One region of the Paenibacillus pasadenensis genome, then DNA from elsewhere that is predicted to be linked to it. Evidence: riboswitches for the same ligand, from Rfam matches in the RefSeq annotation. Region 1 holds a riboswitch; the other holds the start of a gene.

Region 1 (5,240 bases):
AAAGATCGTGCCGAAGACGATCGCCACCGCGACGAGCGAGGTGACGTTGGGCAGGAAGTAGCCGACGCGGTACAGCGTCCGCATCCGCACGAACGAGGAGTGGAGCAGAAAGGCGACGACGAGCGCGAGGAACAGCATCGGGATCGTCGAGTAGATCCAGATCAGCAGCGTGTTGCCGACGGCTCTCCAGAATTCCGGATCGGTCAGCATGAAGCGGTAGTTGTTCAAGCCGTTGTAGCTCATCCGTCCGATTCCGTCCCATTTCTGGAAGGAGAGGTACATGGAGAAGGCGATCGGGAACAAGCCGAATACCGCGAACAGAATGTAGAACGGCGATATGGCCAGGTATTCCTTGCGATGCTTCCAGATGCGGGCGGCCAGGCCGCCCTCGGTCCGTCTGGACGAGGGGACGCGGGCGGGCTCCGGGTTCAGCATAGGTTTTCCCATCGGATGACCTCCTGTCAGCCATTGGTCTGTGGATGCGGCGGCCGGCGGACCGCGCCCGTCAGCGCAGCAGCTCCTTGCGGATCCGGCTCAGCGCGTCGCGCCACGCCTTGTCGGGGTCCTTGCCCTGCAGGGCGACCGAGTTCAGCTCGCGCAGGGCGATGCCGTTCACATTGGTGAATTTGTCTCCAAAATAAGCGGGCTTGACGCCCCGAGCGGATTCCGCGAAGATTTGCCCAGTCGCCTGATCGCCGAAAAACGGCTCCTTCTCCTGCAGGATGGGATCGTCCAGCGCTTTCGCCGCGGACGGGAACAGGTTGATGTTCTTGTACGTCCGGATCTGGTTGTCGGGGCTCTGCAGGTAGCGGATGACGTCGAACGCTTCCTTCGGATAGCGACTCGACTTCATGATGGCGAGGAACGATCCGCCGTTGTTGCCGTCTCCCCCAGGCGCCCGGGCGACGCGCCATTTGCCGGCCGTATCCGGTGCGCCCTGCTCCAGGATCTCCTTCATCCAGACGGCGCCGACAAAGGAGGCGATGCTGCCGTTGTTCATGGCGGCGTTCCACTCGCTCGTGAAGGCGTCCGCGTTGCCGGCCAGCTTCATCCGCGCGGCCTGGACGGCGAGATCCCACGCCTTTTTCACCGACGATTCCGGCTTGTCGCCGATGAACTCGCCGTCCGTGGAGAAGTAGATGCGGTCCGACTGGGCGTTGAACTGCGTGTAGATGTTCTTGACATTGTCGAGCAGCTTGACCTTGCCGCCAAAATGGTCCTGGAGCTGCCGGCCCGCCTGGAGGTAGCTCTCCCAGGTGCCGAGCTCCCGCTGGACGTCGGCCGGCTCGGACGGCAGGCCGGCCTCGGCGAACAGATCCGCCCGGTAGAACAGCGCGGTCGGGCCGGTATCGATCGGCAGCGCGATCATCGTCCCTTCCGCGGTGACGCCGAAGTTCCATTTCCAGTCGAGAAAGTCCGGCTCGATCTCCTTGGCGCCGAGCTCATACAGATCGTAGAAGCGGTCCGAGCTGACGAACAGCTCGGAGACCCAGTCGTTGAAGGCGACGATGTCCGGTCCGTCCGTGCCGGCGGCGAGCGTCGTCTTCAGCTTCGACTTGAAGTCGCCTCCGATCTTCTGGGCGTTGATCTTGATGCCGGGAAACTTCTGTTCGACCGATTGGATGAGTCCGTCGTCGAGGCTGCGGTTCCAGTACCAGAGCGTAAGCGTCTTCGTATTCTCGGCTGGAGCCGGGCCGCCGCAGCCGGCGGCGACCAGGGCGAGCGACAGCAACGGCAAGCCGATCCTTCGGAATTTGACCACTCCGCCATTCCTCCTGACATGCTGGACTTCGCCCGGACCAGGGACAGGCCTCTGCCGGTCCCGGAGCCGGGCGCCTGATTGATGTATCCGCTTTCAGTTTATTCCGCTTTTCACCTGAACTTGCTCGTCCGGCATGAATTTAGGCCCTCGGACCGAGGTCGGCGAAGAGCCGAAAAAGCCCGGCGAGGTCGTCTCGCCGAGCTTTTTGCTGCGATATTCCTTTAACCGGCGGCACGGTTGGCCGCATTCGAAAACCGCTAGCGCCGCTTCTTCTTGCGCAGGTCCTCCATCAGCTTTTTGCCAGTCGGCGTCTGGGCCAGTCCGCCGCCGGCGGTCTCGCGATGCTTCTCCGGCATCGCCGCGCCGACCTCGAGCATGACCTGCACGACCTCGTCGCTCGGGATGACGCTGCGCACGCCGGCCAGCGCCATGTCGGCCGCGGCGAGCGCGGTGACCGCGCCGAAGCCGTTGCGCACGATGCACGGGATCTCCACGAGCCCGCCGACCGGATCGCAGATGAGGCCGAGCGTGTTCTTGAGCGCGAGTCCGACGGCATGCACCGCCTGCTCCGGCGTGCCGCCGCGCAGCTCGGCGAGCGCGCCCGCCGCCATGCCGATGGCCGAGCCGACCTCGGCCTGGCAGCCTCCCTCCGCGCCGGAGACGAAGGAGTTGTTGGCGATGACGTAGCCGATCGCGCCCGCGGCGAACAGCGCCTCGGTCATGATGTCGTCGTCCCAGCCGAACCGCTCCTGCGAGCTGACGAACACGCCGGGGATGATGCCGCAGGAGCCCGCCGTCGGCGTCGCCACGATGCGGCCCATCGAGGCGTTCACCTCGGAGACGGCGAGCGCGTACGCCATCGCCCGTCCGGCGTCGCCGCCGAGGCTCGGCTCGGAGCTCTCGTTGTAGGCGGCGACCCGCTGAGCGTCGAGGCCGGTCAGTCCGCTGCGCGACGTCGTGTCGCGGGTCAGGCCGTTATGCACGGCGTCTTTCATGATGCCGTAGTATTCCTTCATCGTCGCGAATTCCGCCGCTTCCTCGCGTCCCGACTCCTTGGCCTGCTGCTGCAGCATGAGGCGTCCGATCGACAGGCCGCTCTCGCGGCAGCGCTCACTGAGCTCCTTCAGCGTCCGAAAGTTCATCCGCCATCTCCTCCTCTTCTCCGTTCAGATCGACGTAATCGGTGCCGAGCACATGCGGCAGCCGCCGCACCCGCTCCAGCAGCGTCACCGCCGCCTCGCCGTCCAGCTCGACGACCGCCAGCGCCTCGCCCTGCCGTTCCATCCGGCTCAGCGACAAGCCGGCGATGTTGAGCCCCGCCTCCTCCAAGGCGGCGGTCAGCCCGGCGATGACGCCCGGCTGGTCGCGATGGCGCACGAGCAGCGCCGGGCAGGAGCAGCCGAACTTGACGGCGAAGCCGTTCACCTCGACGATCTCCACGTTGCCGCCGCCGATCGAGGTGCCGAGCAGCGACAGCTTGCGCCCGTCCGCCGCCTGCAGGTCGAGCCGCACGGTGTTGGGATGGGGGAACAGCCCCTTGCCCTCGCGGAAGGTCAGGTCCATGCCCGCCTCCTCGGCGAGCTCGACCGCATCCGGCAGGCGCGGATCGTCGGTGCGCATGCCGAGCAGCCCGCCGGCGACGGCCGTGTCCGTGCCGTGGCCTTGGTAGGTCGCGGCGAACGAGCCGAAGAAGGAGACGCGAGCCGTCTCCGGCATCGCGCCGAGCAGCCTGCGGGCGGCCAGCCCGATGCGCGCCGCTCCGGCGGTATGCGAGCTGGACGGGCCGACCATGGACGGCCCGATGATCGAGAAGACATCCTTGAAGCGCATGCGCTTCCTCCTTTTTAGTGGCTGAAATGAAAAGGAACAGGGCGGCGGAATGCGTCGAAACAAAGGCTCGTGCGAGCCCTTTGCTTCCCCGTATTCCACCGCTCTGTCCCTTGTACCTGAGAGTTGCCCCCGACAGCGCCGCGATGCCGGCGCCATGAAGTTTCCCCTTGGGTGATTCCGACGCGCCGCCCTGCGGCCGGACCGGGCTTGGATGCCCGCTCGGCCGTCCGCAAGGCGGCGCGGAATGCTCTCCAGAGCTGCGTCCGGCAAAGGTCCTTTTGCCTGAGAGATTCCCCTGCGTGCAGGTTGCTCCTTCGGCGCTGCCTCGATCATGCAGGCAATCTCTCCCGCTGCCATCATCCGCTGTGCCTTCTCATTATATGCAGGAGGACAGCCGGCTTCAACCCGGGCGGGCAAGTTCGGCCTCAACCGCTCGGCAGCCCAGGCGATGGCACTAGGAGGGCAAGTTCGGCCTCAGCCGCTCGGCAGCCTGGACGATGCCAGCCGGGAGGGCAAGTTCGGCTTTAGCCGTTCGGCAGCCTGGACGATGCCAGCCGGGAGGGCAAGTTCGACTTCAGCCATTCGGCAGCCTGGACGATGCCAGCCGGGAGGGCAAGTTCGGCTTTAGCCGTTCGCCCCCCTACTCTCCGACGCCTCTGGGGCTTATGCTGGTTGCAGAAGGAGGAGATGCGCATGACGTTGAAAGGAAGGGCGGCTCTCGTCACCGGCGTCAGCCGGGAGGCGGGCATCGGCACAGCGATCTGCCGCGCGCTGGCGGAGGGCGGCGCCGATCTGTTCTATACGCATTGGCGCGCTTACGACGCGGAGGAGGGCTGCGGCCTGCAGGAAGGCTGGCCGGACCGGCTGCAGCAGGAGCTGGAGGGCATCGGCGTGCGGGCCGGGCAGATGGAGGCCGACTTCATGGACCCGGACGTGCCCTTGCAGGTGCTGGACGAAGCCGAGCGCGCGCTCGGACGGCTGCCCTCGATCATCATCCACAACGCGTGCTACTGCGCGCCGACCAGCTACCGGACGCTGACGCAGGAGTCGCTGGATCGGCATTATATCGTCAACAATCGGGCTCCGGCCCTGCTTAGCATGGAGTTCGCGCGCCGCTTCGAGCAGGCGCATCAGGCCGGCGGGGCGGGACGCATCCTGTTCCTGCTGTCCAAAGGGCCGGACGCCGACAACCTCGCCTACCTCGCGACCAAGCAGCTGCTGGCGGGCCTGATCGAGCCGCTGGCCGCCGGACTCGCTCCGCTCGGCATCACGGTCAACGGCCTCGATCCGGGCCCGACCGACTCCGGCTGGATGTCGGACGAGCTCAAGCGGCAGCTGCTGCCGCTGTTCCCGATGGGCCGCATCGGACAGCCGGAGGACGCGGCCCGCGCGCTCGCCTTCCTGGCGAGCGACGAGGCCCAGTGGATCACCGGCCAGTCGATCCGCTCGGAGGGCGGGTTCCTCGGGCGCTAGCGAAGGGGCGCTGGGGGACCGCCAGCCAAGGCACTCTGGACCCCCTGTTGTGCTGGTGCGCCGGGGTTCTGCGGGCCAAGGCACTCTCGACTCCCTGGTTGATTCAATGCGCCGGGGTTCCGCCAACCAAGGCACTCTCGACTCCCTCGTTGAGTCAATGCGCCGGAGTTCCGCC
Region 2 (5,240 bases), on a different contig from region 1:
AGCAGCCCCATGCCCGTCTGCAGATAAATCGGAAGCAGCATGACGGTCGAGAGGATGATCATCATCGAGACGAAAATGATCAGCGTTCCCATCGTGAACATCGGATAGCGGAACGCGCGCAGATTCATCATCGGCTGCTTCATGCGCAGCTGGCGGAGGATGAACAGCAGCAGCCCGACCGCGCCGAGAGCGATGCCGATGATGACTTTGGGGCTGCTCCAGCCATGCTCCCCCTCGCCCGCGCTGCTGAAGCCGTAGACGATGCCGCCGAAGCCGATGCTCGACAGCGCGATGGACAGCAGGTCGATGCGCGGACGGGTCAGCTCGGACACGTTGCGCATGAAGACGATGCCGAAGATCAGCGCGAATACGAGCAGCGGCAGCGCCGTCCAGAAGATCGTCCGCCAGGACGAGTACTCCAGGAACAGGCCGGCGATCGCCGGACCGACAGCCGGCGCGAACATGATGACGAGGCCCATGATGCCCATCGCCGTTCCGCGGCGATGCGGCGGGATGATGACGAGCACCGTATTGAACATGAGCGGCAGCAGCAGGCCGGTGCCGACCGCCTGGATGAGACGGGCGATGAGCAGCACCTCGAAGCCAGGCGCCAGCGCGGCGAGCAGCGTGCCGACGATGGAGAACGACAGCGATGCGATGAACAGCTGGCGCGTCGTGAACCATTGAAGCAGCAGTCCCGAGACCGGAACGAGAATAGCAAGCACGAGCAGGAAGCCGGTCGTCAGCCATTGAATGGTAGCCGGCTCCACGTTGAAGAGAGCCATCAGCTCGGTAATGGCGATGTTCAGCGCAGTTTCGCTGAACATGCCGATGAAGCCGCTGATGAGCAGCGCGGCCATGATCGGCACGACTTTGAATTGCGGCGCTTCTTCCTGCGGGGAAGCGGCGGCCGACAGCGTTTGTTCCACAGTGGTCCCCTCCTAGGCTTTTTCAGCCTTTGTCTAGTCTGGTTCGACCGAGGCCGGCATGGCCTATGGCCGGCAGGTCCTTTTCATCTTACCCATATTGGACCGGCGAGAGCAATTAATGATTTTGTTTACAGTCGTTCTTTACCGAAAAAAGAAATGAAAAAACAGGGATGGGGCATGCCCCATCCCTGCTTCGCCAGGTCTTGCGCGGGAGCCGATTGCCTCCCGGAACGCGCGCCTGGTCAGTCGGTCCGCCCGGCGTAAGCGTCGGCGTCCAGCAGCGACGCCACGAGCTCGGCCGCGCTGCCGTCCGTCTCGATCTCAAGCATCCAGCCGCCGTCGTAAGGCTCCGAGTTGACGAGCTCCGGCGAATCGGAGAGCGCGTCGTTCACCTTCGCCACCGTGCCGCTCACCGGCGCATAAAGGTCCGATACCGTCTTGACCGACTCGATCGTGCCGAGCGGCTGTCCCGCTTCCACCCGATCGCCGGGCCGGGGCAGCTCGACAAAAACGATATCGCCGAGCTGATGCTGCGCATGGTCGGTAATGCCGATCCGGACGGCGTTCTCTCCCGCTGCGGATGCCCATTCATGCTCCTCCGTGTAGCCCAAGCCTTGACGAATCTCACTCACTGGACGCTCATCCTTTCTCCTCGGCCTCGAAGAGCCGTCTATGCGGAAAGCGTAAACGATCGGCGGGAAGCCTGTCAATCTTTGCCGTTCCCGGAACGAATGGTTATTGACACCGGGTTGTCCGATCCGGCAAACTGGAAGAGATCGTAAATAAGCGGATGAGCGCAGCGGGAGAGATCGCCGGCAGTTCAAGGCGGCGCCGAAGGAGTAACCTTGACGTAGCGCAGGGGAATCTCTCAGGCAAAAGGACCTCTGCAGGACGCGACTCTGGAGAGAACGAGCGCTTTTTCGCGTCCGGCAGCATGCCGGCGGGCGGTCGTCACCAAAGGGGAAACCTGCCGCCGGCAGGCCGAAGCGATTCGGAGGATCGGCATCGGGGCAACTCTCAGGTACAAAGGACAGAGCGGAAAACGAGCCGGCAGGCATGTCTTCGGACAGCCTGACCGCGTTTTCCGCCCTGTCCTTTTTTTGCGGATCGACAATTTCGCCACACGACTGAATCGCGAGGAGGAACCTTGCATGGCCAACCTGCGCACGACTCCGCTCCGCCCCGTCTATGCCGAGACCGGCGAGCCGCGGTGCATCGACTTCGGAGGCTGGGAGCTCCCGGTGCAGTTCAGCGGCATCATCCGGGAACACGAGGCCGTCCGCCAGCGGGCCGGCCTGTTCGACGTGTCGCATATGGGCGAATTCCTCGTCACGGGGCAATTCGCCGCCGACTTCCTGCAGGCGGTCACGACCAACGACATCCGTCGGCTGCAGGACGGAGAAGCCCAGTATACGCTTCTCTGCCGTCCGGACGGCGGCGTCGTCGACGACCTGCTCGTCTACCGCATCTCCGAAGACCAGTATCTGCTCGTCGTCAATGCCTCCAACATCGAAAAGGATCTCGCCTGGCTGCAAGAGCATCTGATCGGCGACGTGACGATCGAGGACCGCTCGGACGAAACGGCGCTGATCGCTCTCCAAGGACCGCTGGCCGCCGAGATTCTCGCCCGCTGCACGGACGCTCCGTTTGCCGAGCTCAAGCCGTTCCGCTTCCTGCGGGAAGCCGACGTATGCGGCGTCAAGGCGCTGCTCTCGCGCACCGGCTACACCGGCGAGGACGGCTTCGAGCTGTATGCCGCCTCCGGCGATGCCGTGCGCCTGTGGCGCGGCCTGCTGGCGGCAGGGGCTCCGCTCGGCCTGGAGCCGGCGGGGCTCGGCGCCCGCGACACGCTGCGGCTCGAGGCGAAGCTCGCGCTGTACGGCCAGGAGCTGTCGGCCGACATCACGCCGCTCGAGGCCGGACTCGGCTTGTTCGTCAAGCTGGGCGGCGAGCCGTTCGTCGGCCGCGACGCGCTGCTGGCGCAAAAAGCCGCCGGCGTCCCTCGCCGCCTCGTCGGCATCGAGCTGCTGGAGCGCGGCATTCCGCGCTCTCATTATCCTGTGTACAGCGGAGAGACGCGCATCGGAGAGATCACCTCCGGCACGCAGTCCCCGACGCTGAGGCGCAGCCTCGGGCTGGCGCTGATCCAGGCCGAATACGCCGCGGTCGGCACCGAGCTTGAGGTCGAGATCCGCGGCAAACGGCTGAAGGCTGCCGTCGTTCCCGCCCCATTTTACCGAAGAACGGCGCCGCCGGCCCGAACCGACAAGGAGTGAGCCCTCAACGATGACCAGTCCCCACCGCTACATCCCGATGACCGAGCAGGATCAAGCCGAAATGCTGGAGACGATCGGCGTCTCCTCGGTCGAAGAGCTGTTCCGCGACATCCCTGCCTCCATCCGCTACTCCGGCACGCTGCCGATGTCCGGCGCGCTCGACGAATGGTCGCTGATGCGCCATCTCAAGCAGCTCGCCGGGCGCAATGCCGACGCCGACACGGCCGTCAGCTTCCTCGGCGCCGGCCTGTACGACCACCATATCCCGGCCGTCCTGCCGCATCTGGCCGGGCGCTCCGAATTCTATACCGCGTACACGCCTTACCAGCCGGAGATCAGCCAAGGCGAGCTGCAGGCGATCTTCGAGTTCCAGTCGTACATCTGCGAGCTGACCGGCATGGCCGTCGCCAACGCGAGCATGTACGACGGCGCGACCGCGCTCGCCGAAGCGGCAGCGCTCGCCTCCGCCCATACCCGCCGCAAGCGCGTCGTCGTCTCCCGGGCCGTGCATCCCGAAGCGCGCGAGATCGTGCGCACGACGGCGCGCGGGCTCGGGCTCGATGTCGTCGAGGTCGGACTGCGGGACGGCCTGACCGATCCCCAGGCGCTGGCCGCGGCGGTCGACGAATCGACCGCCGCCGTGCTCGTGCAGTCGCCGAGCTTCCTCGGCACGGTCGAGGATCTCGCCGCGCTCGGCACGCTCGCCCATGAGTCCGGCGCGCTGTTCGTCGTCAGCGCCAATCCGCTCTCGCTCGGCCTGCTGGAAGCGCCGGGCGCGCTCGGCGCGGACATCGTCGTCGGCGACGCGCAGCCGCTCGGCATCCCGAGCTCGCTCGGCGGCCCGACCTGCGGCTACTTCGCCGTCGCCGAGCCGCTCATGCGCCGGATGCCCGGCCGTATCGTCGGCCAGACCGTGGATCGGGACGGCAAGCGCGGCTTCGTCCTGACGCTGCAGGCGCGGGAGCAGCATATCCGCCGCGAGAAAGCGACGAGCAACATCTGCTCCAACCAGGCTCTGCTCGCCCTGTGCGCCAGCATCTATCTGAGCGTCATGGGCAAGACGGGCTTCCGCAAGACGGCGGAGCTGAATCTGCGCAAGGCGCGCCATGCGGCCCGGACGCTCGGCGGGCTGGAAGGTTTCTCCCTTTCCTTCGCCGATACGCCTTTCTTCAACGAATTCGTCGTAAAGCTTCCCGAAGGAACCGACCTGCGCCAGCTCGAGCTCGCGCTGCTGGAAGAAGGCTTCCTCGGCGGCTACGACCTGGGCCGGTCGTATCCCGAGCTCGCGGGGCATATGCTCGTCGCCGTCACCGAGAAGCGGACGCGCGAGGAGATCGAAGCCTTCGCCGCCGCGCTCGACCGGCTGACCCGAAAGGAGGCGCTGACATGAGCCAACCGAATCCGACCCCAGAGCGTCTGGCCGAGCTGCGGCTCGCCGGCTCCGTCGACGTGAAGCCCGAAAAGGCGCTCATCTTCGAGATGAGCCGCGCAGGACGCGAGGCGTTCTCGCTGCCGCCATGCGACGTGCCGGAGGACGAGGAGCTGGCCGAGCTGCTGCCGAACGGCCGGCTTCGCCGTAATTCCGCTTCGCTGCCGGAGGTGTACGAGGTCGACGTCGTCCGCCACTATACCGAGCTTTCCCGGCGCAATTTCGGCGTGGACAACGGCTTTTACCCGCTCGGCTCCTGCACGATGAAGTACAACCCGAAAATCAACGAGGACGCGGCCAAGCTGCCCGGCTTCGCCCGCATCCATCCGTATCAGCCGGAGGAGAGCATTCAGGGAGCGCTCGAGCTGCTCCATACGCTGCAGGACGATCTCGCCGCGCTGACCGGCATGGACTTCGTGACGCTGCAGCCCGCCGCCGGCGCGCACGGAGAGTGGACCGGGCTCATGATGATCCGCGCCTACCACGAGAGCCGCGGCGAAGCGCGCTCCAAGGTCATCGTGCCGGACTCCTCCCACGGCACGAATCCCGCCAGCGCCACGACCGCGGGATTGGAGACGGTGACGGTCAAGTCGGGCCCCGACGGCC

The links. Region 1 has a riboswitch for glycine ahead of sdaAB (L-serine ammonia-lyase, iron-sulfur-dependent subunit beta). Riboswitches for the same ligand answer to the same signal wherever they lie in the genome.
Region 2: another riboswitch for glycine. It lies ahead of gcvT (glycine cleavage system aminomethyltransferase GcvT); the one in region 1 lies ahead of sdaAB (L-serine ammonia-lyase, iron-sulfur-dependent subunit beta).

The regions. Positions count from the first base shown of each region.
Region 1 covers NZ_NFEZ01000004.1:480,526-485,765, reverse strand. Annotated here, with positions in the region: gene B8V81_RS11795 (carbohydrate ABC transporter permease) at 1-447, opposite strand, end outside; gene B8V81_RS11790 (ABC transporter substrate-binding protein) at 506-1,762, opposite strand; gene sdaAA (L-serine ammonia-lyase, iron-sulfur-dependent, subunit alpha) at 2,020-2,904, opposite strand; gene sdaAB (L-serine ammonia-lyase, iron-sulfur-dependent subunit beta) at 2,873-3,592, opposite strand; glycine riboswitch at 3,853-3,952, opposite strand; gene B8V81_RS11775 (SDR family oxidoreductase) at 4,286-5,065, shown strand.
Region 2 covers NZ_NFEZ01000003.1:1,113,349-1,118,588, forward strand. Annotated here, with positions in the region: gene B8V81_RS08455 (DHA2 family efflux MFS transporter permease subunit) at 1-860, opposite strand, end outside; gene gcvH (glycine cleavage system protein GcvH) at 1,172-1,561, opposite strand; glycine riboswitch at 1,720-1,823, shown strand; gene gcvT (glycine cleavage system aminomethyltransferase GcvT) at 2,081-3,205, shown strand; gene gcvPA (aminomethyl-transferring glycine dehydrogenase subunit GcvPA) at 3,216-4,595, shown strand; gene gcvPB (aminomethyl-transferring glycine dehydrogenase subunit GcvPB) at 4,655-5,240, shown strand, end outside.